2 regions of the Kitasatospora sp. NPDC023385 genome follow, and region 2 is predicted to be linked to the other one. Evidence: predicted binding sites of a transcription regulator. Region 2 holds the regulator's gene; the other holds the start of a gene.
The links. Region 2 encodes HrcA, which represses chaperone genes, less so after heat shock. Its sites were predicted from a motif close to TTNGCACTCNGNNNNNCNGAGTGCNAA; they were not measured.
Positions count from the first base shown of each region.

Region 1: a site for HrcA is predicted at 4,712-4,738, ahead of groES (co-chaperone GroES). Genes of this name have one in related genera too.

Region 1 is NZ_JBVOOL010000003.1:104,422-111,293, forward strand. It holds gene AC0B61_RS06330 (response regulator transcription factor) at 1-405, opposite strand, end outside; gene AC0B61_RS06335 (WhiB family transcriptional regulator) at 968-1,294, shown strand; gene AC0B61_RS06340 (LysR family transcriptional regulator) at 1,392-2,390, opposite strand; gene groL (chaperonin GroEL) at 2,523-4,148, opposite strand; gene groES (co-chaperone GroES) at 4,265-4,570, opposite strand; gene AC0B61_RS06355 (THUMP-like domain-containing protein) at 4,816-6,000, shown strand; gene AC0B61_RS06360 (polysaccharide deacetylase family protein) at 6,001-6,872, opposite strand, start outside.
Region 2 is NZ_JBVOOL010000005.1:116,528-123,399, forward strand. It holds gene AC0B61_RS10305 (DUF3097 domain-containing protein) at 1-272, opposite strand, end outside; gene pspAB (PspA-associated protein PspAB) at 304-888, opposite strand; gene htpX (zinc metalloprotease HtpX) at 951-1,871, opposite strand; gene hrcA (heat-inducible transcriptional repressor HrcA) at 2,161-3,195, shown strand; gene dnaJ (molecular chaperone DnaJ) at 3,274-4,413, shown strand; gene AC0B61_RS10330 (16S rRNA (uracil(1498)-N(3))-methyltransferase) at 4,547-5,296, shown strand; gene AC0B61_RS10335 (S41 family peptidase) at 5,393-6,872, shown strand, end outside.

The sequences.
Region 1 (6,872 bases), on a different contig from region 2:
GTCGGGGCTGCGCAGCCGGCGCGGGGCGAGCCGCCAGGTCGGGTCGGCGAGGGCCTGGGTGACGGTGGCCCGCAGTTCGGCGCGCGAGGCGTCCTTGTGCAGGTACCCGCGGGCGCCCGCGGCCACCGCGAGCGCGACACCGTCTAGGTCCTCGGCGACGGTGAGCATGATGATCCGGGCGCCCGGATCGGCGGACAGCAGCCGCCGGACGGTCTCGACCCCACCGAGGCCGGGCATCCGGACGTCCATCAGGACGAGATCGGAGCGGTCGGCCACCCAGCGGCGGAGGACCTCCTCCCCGTTCGTCGCGGTGGTGACCCGGTCCACACCGGGTACGGTCGCGACGGCGCGGCGAAGCGCCTCGCGGGCGAGCGGGGAATCGTCGCAAACGAGAACGGAAGTCATGACCGTCGTCCTCCGCAGCTGATCCGCGTCACGTTGAGCCTCCTGGGCTGGTACGAACCTCTCCGACACGGCCGATCGGCGACAGACTCCGTCCTGATCGCCCCGACTTGCCCGCGATCGTTCCCGACGTCCGGCGCCCGCTAACCGCCTCCGCACTTCCAACGACCGTCACTCGAATGAGTTACGGCCTTCAGGGCCATCTCCACCACTGTACGTGGCCAACCCGTTACCGATCAGCCGCACCGCGGTGCACACGCCGCACTTTTGCGCAGCTCGCGCGCGGTGGGCGTACGACCCGCACACCGATTCGGCATGTCGTGCGCCCGTCGGCCACCCGATTGCCACGCCCGCCCTCGCCGGACCCTTTGCCCACTTTGCCCGTTTTTATAGCTTTCGTATGGTCATTGACTGTTGTGCCAGTGTGTGGATGACTTGTCCATGGAGTTGCCTTAAGTCATATTTCCAGGTGTCCACACCAGTGCATCGAAGCCCCGCCGTACCGCCCGGCAGCAGCCCGCCGAGCGCCCGGCTGACGGCCGACGGCCTCTGAAGGGAATGAGCCATGGCAGATTTCTCCCGTCTCCCCGGTCCCAACGCGGACCTCTGGGACTGGCAGCTCTCCGCGGCCTGCCGGGGCGTGGACAGCTCGCTCTTCTTCCACCCCGAGGGCGAGCGCGGGGCGGCGCGCAGTTCACGCGAGGCCAGCGCCAAGGAGGTCTGCATGCGCTGCCCGGTGATCGCCGAGTGCGCGGCGCACGCGCTGGCGGTCCGCGAGCCGTACGGGGTCTGGGGCGGGATGACCGAGGACGAGCGCGAGGAGATGCTGGGGCGCTCGCGGCACCGGCTGGTGGAGGTCCCGCTGGCCCCGCCGGCCGTCGCGCACCGCTAGCCCCGCCTCCACGGCGCGCCGTGAAGAAACGTTTCTTCTCGGCGCCTCAGCCTGCCCACAGCCGGTACGGGGCCCACCGGAGCCCCGTCACGCACCGTCAGCGGGCACCCGCCGCACCGGCCAGCCGCTCCAGCATCAGCGCCACGGCCGGCACCTCGGCCAGGTCCGGCAGGGTCAGCGCGACCACCTGGCGCACCGCCGGCGCCCCGGAGGCCGTCCGCACCGGCACCGTCGACACGCCGTCAGGGCGCACCGACTGCAGCGCCAGCCGTGGCAGCACCGCCACCCCCAGGCCGGCCGCGACCAGGCCGACCACCGCCGGGTAGTCATCCGTCGCGAAGTCGATCCGGGGCTCGAAGCCCGCTCCCGCGCAGAGCTCCACCAGGTGCCCACGGCACTGCGGGCAGCCGGCGATCCACTGTTCCCCCGCCAGCCCGGCCAGCTCCACCGGCCCGCCCCGCCCGGCCAGTCGGTGGCCGGCGGGCAGCAGGCCCACCAGCGGGTCGTCCAGCAACGGGGTGACCACCAGGTCGGACCAGTCGGTGCCGGCCGTCAGCTGCTGCGCCTCCAGATTGGCCTCGGCCCGCGCCTCGCGCGGTGTGCCGTGCGCGGGGATGGGCAGCGAAACGGCGCCCTCGGACTGCGGGTAGCGGAAGGCCAGCGCGATCTCGCACTCACCGCCGCGCAGCATCGCCAGCGATTCCGGCGGCTCCGCCTCGACCAGCGACACGCGCACCCCCGGATGGCTGTCCCGCAGCCGGGCGACGGCGGGCGGCACCAGGGTGGAGCTCGCGGTCGGGAAGGAGACCAGCCGCACCCGGCCGGCCCGCAGCCCGGCGATCGCGGCCACCTCCTCCTCGGCGGCGGAGAGCCCGGCCAGGATTCCGGTGGCATGCTTGAGCAGGACGCGCCCGGCTTCGCTGAGCTGCATCCCCCGGCCGGAGCGGACCACCAGAGGCGTGTCCACGGACTTCTCCAGGGCCTTCATCTGCTGGCTGATGGCGGGCTGGGTACACCCCAGCTCGCGGGCGGCGGCGGAGAAGGAGCCGGTGCGGGAGACGGCACGCAGGACGCGCAGGTGGCGGGCCTCGATCATGCCTCAGTTATAAGGCAGTCTTTGCGTTCTGCAAAATTCTACTGATAGTTGAAGCCTCAAAGGCGAACGCCGGAGGCCCGGCCGCCACCCCTCGCGGGGCGCGGACCGGGCCTCCGGTCAGTGGTTCGGGCCTCAGTGCGAGTGGCCGTGACCGTGGGAGTGACCGCTGTCGGCCTCCTCCTCCTTCTTCTCCACCACGAGGGTCTCGGTGGTGAGGAGCAGGGAGGCGATCGAGGCGGCGTTCTCCAGGGCGGAGCGGGTGACCTTGACCGGGTCGATGACGCCGGCCTTCACCAGGTCGCCGTACTCGCCGGTGGCCGCGTTGTAGCCCTGGCCGTTCTCCAGCTCGGCGACCTTGGAGGTGATGACGTAGCCCTCCAGGCCGGCGTTCTGGGCGATCCAGCGCAGCGGCTCGTGCAGCGCCTTGCGGACCACCGCGACACCGGTCGCCTCGTCGCCCGTCAGGCCCAGGCCGCCGTCCAGCACCTTGGCGGCGTGGACCAGGGAGGCGCCACCACCGGCGACGATGCCCTCCTCGACCGCGGCACGGGTCGCCGAGATGGCGTCCTCCAGGCGGTGCTTGCGCTCCTTCAGCTCCACCTCGGTGGCGGCGCCGACCTTGATGACGCAGACGCCGCCGGCCAGCTTGGCCAGGCGCTCCTGCAGCTTCTCGCGGTCCCAGTCGGAGTCGGTCGCGGCGATCTCGGCCTTGATCTGGGCGACGCGGCCGGCCACGGCCTCGCTGTCACCGGCACCGTCGACGACGGTGGTCTCGTCCTTGGTGATGGTCACGCGGCGGGCGGTGCCCAGCACGTCCAGGCCGACCTGGTCGAGCTTGAGGCCGACCTCCTCGGAGATGACCGTGCCGCCGGTCAGGGTGGCCAGGTCGCCGAGGATCGCCTTGCGGCGGTCGCCGAAGCCCGGGGCCTTGACGGCGACGGCGTTGAAGGTGCCGCGGATCTTGTTCACGACCAGGGTCGACAGCGCCTCGCCGTCGACGTCCTCGGCGATGATCAGCAGCGGCTTCGACGCACCGCTCTGCAGGATCTTCTCCAGCAGGGGCAGCAGCTCCTGGATGGAGGAGATCTTGCCCTGGTTGATCAGGATGTACGGGTCCTCCAGGACCGCCTCCTGCCGCTCCGCGTCGGTGACGAAGTACGGCGACAGGTAGCCCTTGTCGAACTGCATGCCCTCGGTGAAGTCCAGCTCCACGCCGAAGGTGTTCGACTCCTCGACGGTGATGACACCGTCCTTGCCGACCTTGTCGATCGCCTCGGCGATCAGCTCGCCGACCTGGGTGTCCTGCGCGGAGAGGGAAGCGACGGCGGCGACGTCGTCCTTGCCCTCGATCTCGCGGGCGATGGACAGCAGGTGCTCGGAGACGGCGGCGACGGCCTTGTCGATGCCCTTCTTCAGGGCGGCCGGGCCGGCGCCGGCGGCGACGTTGCGCAGACCCTCGTTGACCAGGGCCTGGGCCAGCACGGTGGCGGTGGTGGTGCCGTCGCCCGCAACGTCGTTGGTCTTGGTGGCGACCTCCTTGACGAGCTGCGCGCCAAGGTTCTCGTACGGGTCGTCCAGCTCGACCTCGCGGGCGATGGTGACACCGTCGTTGGTGATGGTCGGGGCGCCGAACTTCTTGTCGATGACGACGTTGCGGCCCTTGGGGCCGATGGTCACCTTGACGGTGTCGGCCAGCTTGTTGACACCGCGCTCCAGCGAGCGGCGGGCGTCCTCGTCGAACTGCAGGATCTTCGCCATGTTCCCTATTCCCTCGGGGCTGCGGCCGGCCCACCGGCCGCCGAACTACGTGAACCAACAACCACGCCCCGGGCCATTGTCACGGGGGACACGGATCCGGGGCGGGTCGGGACGACTTACTTCTCGATGATGGCGAGAACGTCGCGGGCGGAGAGGACGAGGTATTCCTCGCCCTGGTACTTGACCTCGGTGCCGCCGTACTTCGAGTACAGGACGATGTCACCCACGGCGACGTCGAGCGGCAGCCGCTGGCCATCCTCGAAGCGGCCCGGGCCGACGGCCAGGACGACGCCCTCCTGGGGCTTCTCCTTGGCGGTGTCCGGGATAACCAGGCCGGAGGCCGTGGTGGTCTCGGCGTCGAGCGGCTGGACCACAATGCGGTCCTCGAGCGGCTTGATGGCAACCTTGCTGCTGGTGGTCACGTCCGAGCTCCCCTTCGGAGATTACGGGGTTTTCTAACGGGTAGGGGCGAACCTGCGAGCCTGCCGTCGCGGGGGTCAGACACGCGTCTTCGCGTTAGCACTCCCCCGGTGGGGAGTGCCAAGGACGACCATAGGCCTGTGTTAGCACTCAGTCAACCAGAGTGCCAACGACGCGCCCCTCGAATCCTGCCGGCCGGGCGGCGACCCGTACTCGTGGCCGCCCGGCGACCGGCGAGAATGGCCCCGTGGACACCGAGAACCTCCAGCCCCTGCTGGCCCCCGAGGGCCAGGCCCTGCTCGCCGAGCTGCGCGAGTTCACCCCTGAGGAGGAACTGGCGCTGGCGACCCGGCTGCGGCGCGAGCACCCGGCGGAGCTGGTGTCGGCGGCATTCGGGCAGGCCCGGCTGCGGCAGCGGGCGCGGGCGAAGTTCGGGGCGGACGCCGATCTCATGTACTTCACGCCCAACGGCGTCGAGCAGTCCACCCGGCGCAGCGTGGCCGAGTGGCGGGCGCAGCGGTTCGCCGCACTGGGCGTGCGGCGCCTGGCCGACCTGTGCTGCGGCATCGGCGGGGACGTGCTGGCGCTGGCCCGGGCAGGCATCGAGGTGCTGGCCGTCGACAAGGACCCGGCGGCCTGCGCCGCCACCGCCGCTAACGCCGCCGCGTTGGGCCTGGCCGACCTGGTCGAGGTGCGCTGCGCGGACGTCGCCGAGGTGGACGTCACCGGCTACGACGCGGTGTTCACCGACCCGGCCAGGCGCACCTCGCGCGGCCGGGTCTTCGACCCGGAGGCGTACGCGCCGCCGCTCTCCTGGGCCGTCAAGGCCGGCCGCCGGACCCCGATCGGGGCGCTGAAGGTCGCCCCGGGCATCCCGCACGAGGCCGTCCCGGCGGACGCCGAGGCGGAGTGGGTCTCCGACCACGGCGACGTCAAGGAGGCGGTGCTCTGGTTCGGCACCCGGGCCGCGCGCCCGCACCGCGCCACCCTGCTGCCGCAGGGCGCCAGCCTGACCGGCGGCGACCTGCCCGACCCGCCGGCCGGCCCGGTCGGGCGCTACCTGTACGAGCCGGACGGCGCGGTGATCCGGGCCCACCTGGTGGCCGAGGTGGCCGAGCGGGTCGGCGGCCGGCTGATCGACCCGAAGATCGCCTACCTGACCTCGGACCGGCTGGTCGACACCCCGTACGCGCACGCCTTCGAACTCACCGACGTGCTGCCGTTCCACATCAAGAAGCTGAAGGCGCTGCTGCGCGACCGCGCGGTCGGCACGGTGGTGATCAAGAAGCGCGGGATGGCGATCACCCCGGAGGAGCTGCGCCGCCAGCTCAAGCCCTCCGGGCCGAACACCGTCACGGTGATCCTCAGCCGCACCGACCACGGCCCGCTGATGATGCTGGGGCAGCCGGTCCGCGCGGACAGCGCGGACTAGCTAGGTGGCGGGGGCCTGGATGTAGTCCTCCAGGCGGGCCACCGAGAAGCCCTGCTCCTGGATCCGGGCCAGCAGGTCCCCGAACATCTGGGTCATCGTGGCGCCCTTGAGCTCCTTGGGGCCGCGGAAGTGCGCCAGGACGATGTCGCCGGGCTTCAGCTTCTTGTCCGCCGCCTGGTACTGCATGTCGTGGATCTGCATCGACTCGCGCCACAGCACGATCGCGCGCGGGCCGCACTGCTGCACCGAGGTGTTGAGCGTCGGGGTGTTGGCGCCGTCGCCGAACGGCGGGCGGAACAGCAGCGGGGCGGTGCCGTACTGCTGGGTGAGCGCGGCCTGGTCGTCGCAGACCTCGGCCTTCTGCTTGTCCGCCGGCAGCTTGCTCATCACCGGGTGGTCCACGGTGTGGTTCTGGATGTGGTTGCCCAGGGCCTGGAGCGGCTTGAAGTAGCCGTAGTCGTTCTTGACGATGTCCTTCGTCAGGAACATCGAGATCGGCACCTTGAGGTCGGTCAGCATCTCGACGAACTTCGGGTCCTTCTCGGCGCCGTCGTCGATGGTGACGAAGACCACCTTGTCGGTCGTCTTGATGTCGCTGAACACCGGTACCGGGCCGGTGCGTTCGAGTTTGACGGGCTTGTCGGCGGGCGGCGCGGGGGCGGGGGCGAGCGGGGTGAGGTTCCACTTCGCCCAGGCCGCCGCGTTCGCGCCCGCCGGGGCGGTGGCGCCGGGGGTGGCGGCCGTGCCGCCGGTCGGGGCGGCCCCGGTGGGCGCGAACGGCGCCGCCGTCGGGGCGGCGGGGGCGGCGCCGCCCCCGCCGCCGTTGTCCCCGCAGGCGGTGGCGAAGGCCAGCAGGGCCAGCGCCCCTGCCG
Region 2 (6,872 bases):
ACGGGGGCCGGGCCGGTCGGGCGGACCAGGGTGACGACCCGGCCCTCCAGCAGGAAGCCGCGCGGGACCATCGGGAACACCCGGTGCTTGCCGAAACGGTCCTCCAGGGTGACGGTGAAGCCCTCGGCCGTCTTTTCGCAGCGCACCACCGCCCCGCAGAAGCCGGTGGCCGCTTCCTCGACCACCAGCTCCGGCTCGGCTGGCACCTCCGGGGCGGGCTGCTGCTTCTTCCAGGGCGGGGTGAGGTCGGGTCCGTAGCGGTGGCTGCGCATACGGGTGATCATAGGGACGGCGGACGGGCCGTCAGAGGCCCGGCGCGCCCCAGACCGGGAACCAGCGGCTGAGGTCCTTCTCCAGCCGCAGGTCGTTGCCCAGCATCGCGTTGACCTGCAGTTCCAGCGGGCTGTCGCGCTTCTCGCCGCCGCCGGGCACCGGGGCGAAGGGGTAGAAGGTGCCGCGCTTGTAGAGGTACACCAGGGCCAGGGACCGGCCCTGCGGATCGCGGAAGCCCACCAGCGAGCAGAGCAGCTGCGGGCCGAAGCCGTTCGCCTCCAGCTCGCTGTTGACCGCGTGCAGGTCGTTGACCAGCTCCGGCAGTTCCTCGGGCGTGTGCCGGGCGAGCAGCCAGGAGTAGCCGTAGCCGTCCTTGGAGGCCTCCACCGGGACGCCGCCGCGCTCGGTGTCGGCGTCCAGCAGGGCCCGGACCTGCTGCTCCACCTGGACGAACGCCGCGCCCTCGACGGCCGCGAAGCAGACCGAGCCGAGCCCGGTGGGCAGGAACCCGGCCCCGGCCTCCAGGGTCAGTGCGGCGGACGGCACGCCGAACAGCTGGTCGAGGTCGGGTTTGACCGGCTTGGTGCGGCCGAACAGGGTGTCCAGGAAACCCACGGCAGTCCTCTCGGATGGGAACGGGCGGGACGGGCGGGACGGGTGAGCGGATGCGGGCGGGATCAGCGGCCGAGTTGCTCGGAGATCTTCGCCAGTTCGGCCAGTCGCTTCTCCAGCGTCGGGTGGGTGGAGAACAGCTGGGAGGCGGTCTCCCGGGCGTTCAGCGCGGGGGCGAAGTAGAACGCGTTGTAGGGCTGGGACCTGCGCAGGTCCTCGGTGGGGATGGCCGCGATCTGCCCGGTCACCTTGGTGAGCGCGGAGGCGAGTGCGCTGGGCCGTCCGGTGAGCTGGGCGGCGGCGCGGTCGGCGGCGAGTTCGCGGTAGCGGGAGAGCAGCCGGGTGAGCAGGAAGCTGATCGCGTAGACGACCACCGAGACCAGCGGGATGACCAGGGCCGCGATGGCCGCGTTCTGGTCGTTGCTGTTGCGGCTGCCGCCCATGAACCCGCCGTACATGGCGATCCGGGTCATCGCGCCGGCGAGGACGCCGAGGAAGCCGGCGATCGTCATCACGGCGACGTCGCGGTGGGCGACGTGGGACAGCTCGTGGGCGAGGACGCCCTCCAGTTCCTCCGGCTCCAGCCGGCGCAGCAGGCCGGTGGTGACGCAGACGACCGCGTTCTGCGGGTTGCGGCCGGTGGCGAAGGCGTTCGGCATGTCGTTGGTGGCGACCGCCACGCGCGGTTTGGGCATGTCGGCCAGCGCGCAGAGCCGGTCGATCGTGCCGTGCAGTTGGGGGAACTCCTCCGGGGAGACCGGGCGGGCGCCCATCGCCCGTTCGGTGATCTTGTCGCTGAACCAGAACTGGGCCACGAACAGCCCGCCGGAGATCAGGACGATCAGTGGCCAGGCGCCGCGCAGCAGCGCGATCAGCAGGCCGGTGAAACCGACGTACAACAGCCCGATCACGAACATCGTCGCGACCATGCGGCCGGTCAGGCCGCGGTCGGGCGCGAAGCGGGTGTGCTGGCCCGAGCTCGACATCGTTTGGTCCTCCAATTCGCCGTCGCTTTCGATGCTGCCACCCGGACGGCCGCGGGGCACCACCCCCGCGCCGGGAACCGTGAACGGTCGGCATGCCGCGGGCCGTTCCCGGAACTGCGGGAAGGATCACGCCGGTCGGGCCGTTCCTGCCGTAGGACCCGGGCCTTACACTGGCAGGTACGGTTCTGGCACTCGCGCGTTCAGAGTGCCAGGGGTGGGGCCTCCCGGAGCCCCGAGGCAGCTCAGAGGGACACAGACGACAACGTGCGAAGACGGAGGTGCGTGCCCCATGGCCGGTGAGGTCCGCCAGCTGGACGACCGCAAGCTCGCCGTGCTCCGCGCGATCGTGCAGGACTACGTGGGCACCGAGGAGCCGGTCGGCTCCAAGGCCCTGGTGGAGCGGCACAACCTCGGTGTCTCGCCGGCGACCGTCCGCAACGACATGGCGGCGCTGGAGGAGGAGGGCTACATCCACCAGCCGCACACCAGTGCCGGGCGCATCCCGACCGACAAGGGGTACCGCCTCTTCGTCGACCGGCTCGCCGAGGTCAAGCCGATGAGCGCCCCCGAGCGCCGGGCGATCCGGCACTTCCTGGACGGCGCGGTCGACCTGGACGACGTGGTCGCCCGCACCGTGCGGCTGCTCGCCCAGCTGACCCGGCAGGTCGCGGTGGTGCAGTACCCCTCGCTGTCGCGTTCCACCGTCCGGCACATCGAGCTGGTGGCCCTGGCCCCGGCCAAGGTGATGCTGGTGCTGATCACCAACACCGGCCGGGTCGAGCAGCGGATGGTCGACTGCCCGGGCACGGTCGGCGAAACGGTCCTGGCGGACCTGCGGACCGTGATCAACAGCAGAGCCACCGGCCGGCGCCTCCCGGAGGTGCCGGGCCTGCTGGAGGAGCTTCCGGCGATGTTCGAACAGGCCGACCGGCCGACCGTGACCACGGTCCTGGCGACGCTGTTCGAGACGCTCGCGGAGCAGAACGAGGAGCGGATCATGCTGGCCGGCACGGCCAACCTGACCCGCTTCGGCCACGACTTCCCGCTCACCATCCAGCCGGTGCTGGAGGCCCTGGAGGAGCAGGTCATCCTGCTCCGCCTCCTGGGTGAGACCGGGGACGCCGCGATGACGGTCCGGATCGGGCGGGAGAACGCCTACGAGGGGCTGAATTCCACCTCGGTCGTGTCGGTCGGCTACGGTTCGGGCGAGGAGAGCGTGGCCAAACTGGGCGTGATCGGTCCGACCCGGATGGACTACCCGGGCACAATGGGGGCGGTGCGGGCGGTGGCGCGGTACGTGGGCCAGATCCTGGCCGAGTCGTAGCAAACGGCCGCTCGTCAGATAGGTGACGCGCGGTGACCAGTCGCAGCACTACTACAGGCGGAACAAGCGGAGCATTTGGTGGCCACGGACTACTACGCGGTACTCGGCGTCCGACGGGATGCGGGGCAGGACGAGATCAAGAAGGCGTTCCGGCGCCTGGCACGCGAACTGCACCCGGACGTCAACCCGGACCCGAAGACGCAGGAGCGGTTCAAGGAGATCAACGCCGCCTACGAGGTGCTCTCCGATCCGCAGAAGCGCCAGGTCTACGACCTCGGCGGTGACCCGCTGTCGCCGGGCGGCGGTGGCGCGGGCGGCTTCGGCGCCGGCGCGGCGGGCTTCGGCTTCTCCGACATCATGGACGCCTTCTTCGGCGCCGCGGCCGGCCAGCGCGGCCCGCGCTCGCGCACCCGCCGCGGCCAGGACGCCATGATCCGGCTGGAGATCACCCTGGAGGAGGCCGCCTTCGGCACCACCAAGGAGCTCCAGGTCGACACCGCCGTCACCTGCACCACGTGCAGCGGCGAGGGCGCGGCCCCCGGCACCTCCGCGCAGACCTGCGACATGTGCCGCGGCAAGGGCGAGGTCTCCCAGGTCACCCGGTCCTTCCTGGGCCAGGTCATGACCTCCCGGCCCTGCCCGCAGTGCCAGGGCTTCGGCACCGTCGTGCCGACGCCGTGCCCCGAGTGCGCCGGCGACGGCCGGGTCCGCGCCCGACGCACCCTGACCGTCAAGATCCCGGCCGGTGTCGACAACGGCACCCGGATCCAGCTGGCCGGCGAGGGCGAGGTCGGCCCCGGCGGCGGCCCGGCCGGCGACCTGTACGTCGAGATCGCCGAGACCAGCCACACCATCTTCCAGCGGCGCGGGGACGATCTGCACTGCACCGTCACCATCCCGATGACGGCGGCCTCGCTCGGCACCCAGGTGCCGCTGCAGACCCTGGACGGCCTGGAGGAGATCGACATCCGGCCCGGCACCCAGTCCGGCCAGTCGATCCCGCTGCACGGCCGCGGCATCACCCACCTGCGCGGGGGCGGCCGGGGCGACCTGATAGTGCACGTCGAGGTGAAGACGCCCAGCAAGCTCGACGCCGAGCAGGAGGACCTGCTGCGCCGCCTCGCGGTGCTGCGCGGCGAGGAGCGGCCGTCCGGCCAGTTCGCGCCGGGGCAGCAGGGCCTGTTCTCCCGGCTGAAGGACGCCTTCAACGGCCGGTAGCCGTCCGCGCGGGGGTGCCGGGGGCTCGATCCCCCGGCACCCCTTTCGCGTCCCCACGGCCCGCACACCCCTCAGACCCGGCAGACCCCGCAGACCCCTCGGACCGTAGGCCCCACCCCGGAAAGGCCCCCGCATGACCGCGCCCGTTTTCGTCGTCGAGACCGAGCGGATCGCCGCCGCCGCGCCCGGGGCCCTGGTGCGCCTGGACGGCCCGGAGGGGCGGCACGCGGCCGCGGTGAAGCGGCTGCAGCCCGGCGAGGCGCTGACCCTCGCCGACGGGCTGGGCCTCGGCGTGGACGGGACGGTCGCCGGGGTGCTCGGCAAGGACGCGATCGACGTCGCGGTCACCGCCGTGCGCCGGGAGCCCGAGCCGGCGCCGCGGATCGTCGTCGTCCAGGCGCTGCCCAAGGGCGACCGCGGCGAGCTGGCCGTGGAGACCATGACCGAGGTCGGTGTCGACGTGGTGATCCCGTGGGCGGCCTCGCGCTGCATCACCCAGTGGAAGGGCGAGCGCGGCGTCAAGGCGCTCGCCAAGTGGCGGGCCACCGCCCGGGAGGCCGGCAAGCAGTCCCGCCGGCTGCGCTTCCCCGAGGTGCGCGAGGCGGTGACCACGAAGCAGCTGGTCCCCGTCCTGGCGGCGGCCGCCTTCGCCGCCGTGCTGCACGAGGAGGGCGCCGAGCCGCTGGCGCACGCCGCGCTGCCGCTGGGCGGCGACCTCGTGCTGGTGGTCGGCCCGGAGGGCGGGGTCTCCCCGGAGGAGCTGGCCGCCTTCGCCGGGGCGGGCGCGAAGCCGTACCGGCTGGGCCCCTCGGTGCTGCGCACCTCCACCGCCGGGGTGGCCGCCGGCGCGCTGCTGCTGGGGCGCACCGGCCGCTGGTCGTAGGCCCCGGCGTGCGGCAGGGTACGGCGGGCCCGCCAGGGCGCCCCGAGTCTGCCGAAAGGCGGGCGGCTCGTGCGCGTACGTGCTTACGCTGGCCGCGTGACGGACTCCCTGAGCACCCCCGCCGGCGCTTACCTGCGCCACCCGCACCTGCACGGCGACCTGGTCACCTTCGTCGCCGAGAACGACATCTGGCTCGCCCCGCTGGAGGGCGGCCGGGCCTGGCGGCTGACGGCCGATCACCAGCCCGTCCGCGACCCCCGGTTCTCCCCGGACGGGCGGCACATCGCCTTCACCTCCACCCGGGACGGCGCGCCCGAGGTGCACGTGGTGCCGGCGGACGGCGGCCCGGCCCGCCGGCTCACCCACTGGGGCAGCGGCCAGACCCGGATGCAGGGCTGGACGGCCGACGGCCGGCCGATCGCCACCACCGCCGCCGGCCAGGCCACCACGCTCCGCACCTGGGCGCACGCCGTACCGCTGGACGGCGGCGAGCCGGTGCGGCTGCCGTACGGGCCGGTCGGCGGGATCGCCGTCGAGCCGGGCGGCGACCGGGTGCTGCTGGCCAGCGCTGCGATCCGCGAGCCGGCCTGGTGGAAGCGCTACCGCGGCGGCCGGGCGGGCAAGCTGTGGATCGGCCGGGAGGAGTTCGCCCGGATCCACGAGGGGCTGGACGGCCAGCTGTCCTCGCCGCTGTGGGTGGCCGGGCGGCTCTCGCCCGAGGACGGGCCGGGCGGCGGCAGGATCGCCTTCCTGTCCGACCACGAGGGCGTCGGCGAGCTGTGGTCCAGCCTCCCGGACGGCTCCGACCTGCGCCGCCACACCACCGGCCCGGACGGCTTCTACGCCCGGGACGCCACCACCGACGGCACCCGGGTGGTGTTCCACCGGGCCGGCGACCTGTGGCTGCTGGAGAGCCTGGCCGAGGGCGTCGAGCCGCGCCGCCTGGACGTCCGGCTGGCCGGGCCGCGCAGCGGCCGCCGCCCCCGCCCGGTGCACGCCGCGCACTGGCTGGAGTCCGTCGCCCCCGACCGCACCGGCCGGGCCGGCGCCGTCGTGGTGCGCGGCAGCGTGCACTGGCTGACCCACCGCGAGGGCCCGGCCCGGGTGCTGGACGAGACGCCGGGCGTGCGCGGGCGCCTGGCCCGGGTGGTGCCGGGCGAGGACGGAGGGCAGGGCGTGCTCTGGGTCTCCGACGCGGAGGGCGAGGACGCCCTGGAGTTCGCCCCCGCCGTGCACGGCGCCGAGCGCCGCCGGCTGGCCGCCGGACAGCTCGGCCGGGTCGACGCGCTGGCCGTCTCCCCCGACGGCAAGCAGGCCGTGCTCGGCGCGCACGACGGCCGGGTGCTGCTGGTGACGCTCGCCGACGGCACCGTCCACGAGCTGGACCGCAGCACCGACGGCCAGGTCAGCGGGCTCGCCTTCAGCCCGGACTCGGCCTGGCTGGCCTGGTCGCGCCCGGTGCCGGGGCTGGGGCCGTACTCGCTGCGCCAGATCGTGCTGGCCAACCTGGCGACCCGGACGGTGAGCGAGGCCACCCAGCAGCGCTTCATCGACACCTCGCCGGCCTTCACCGCGG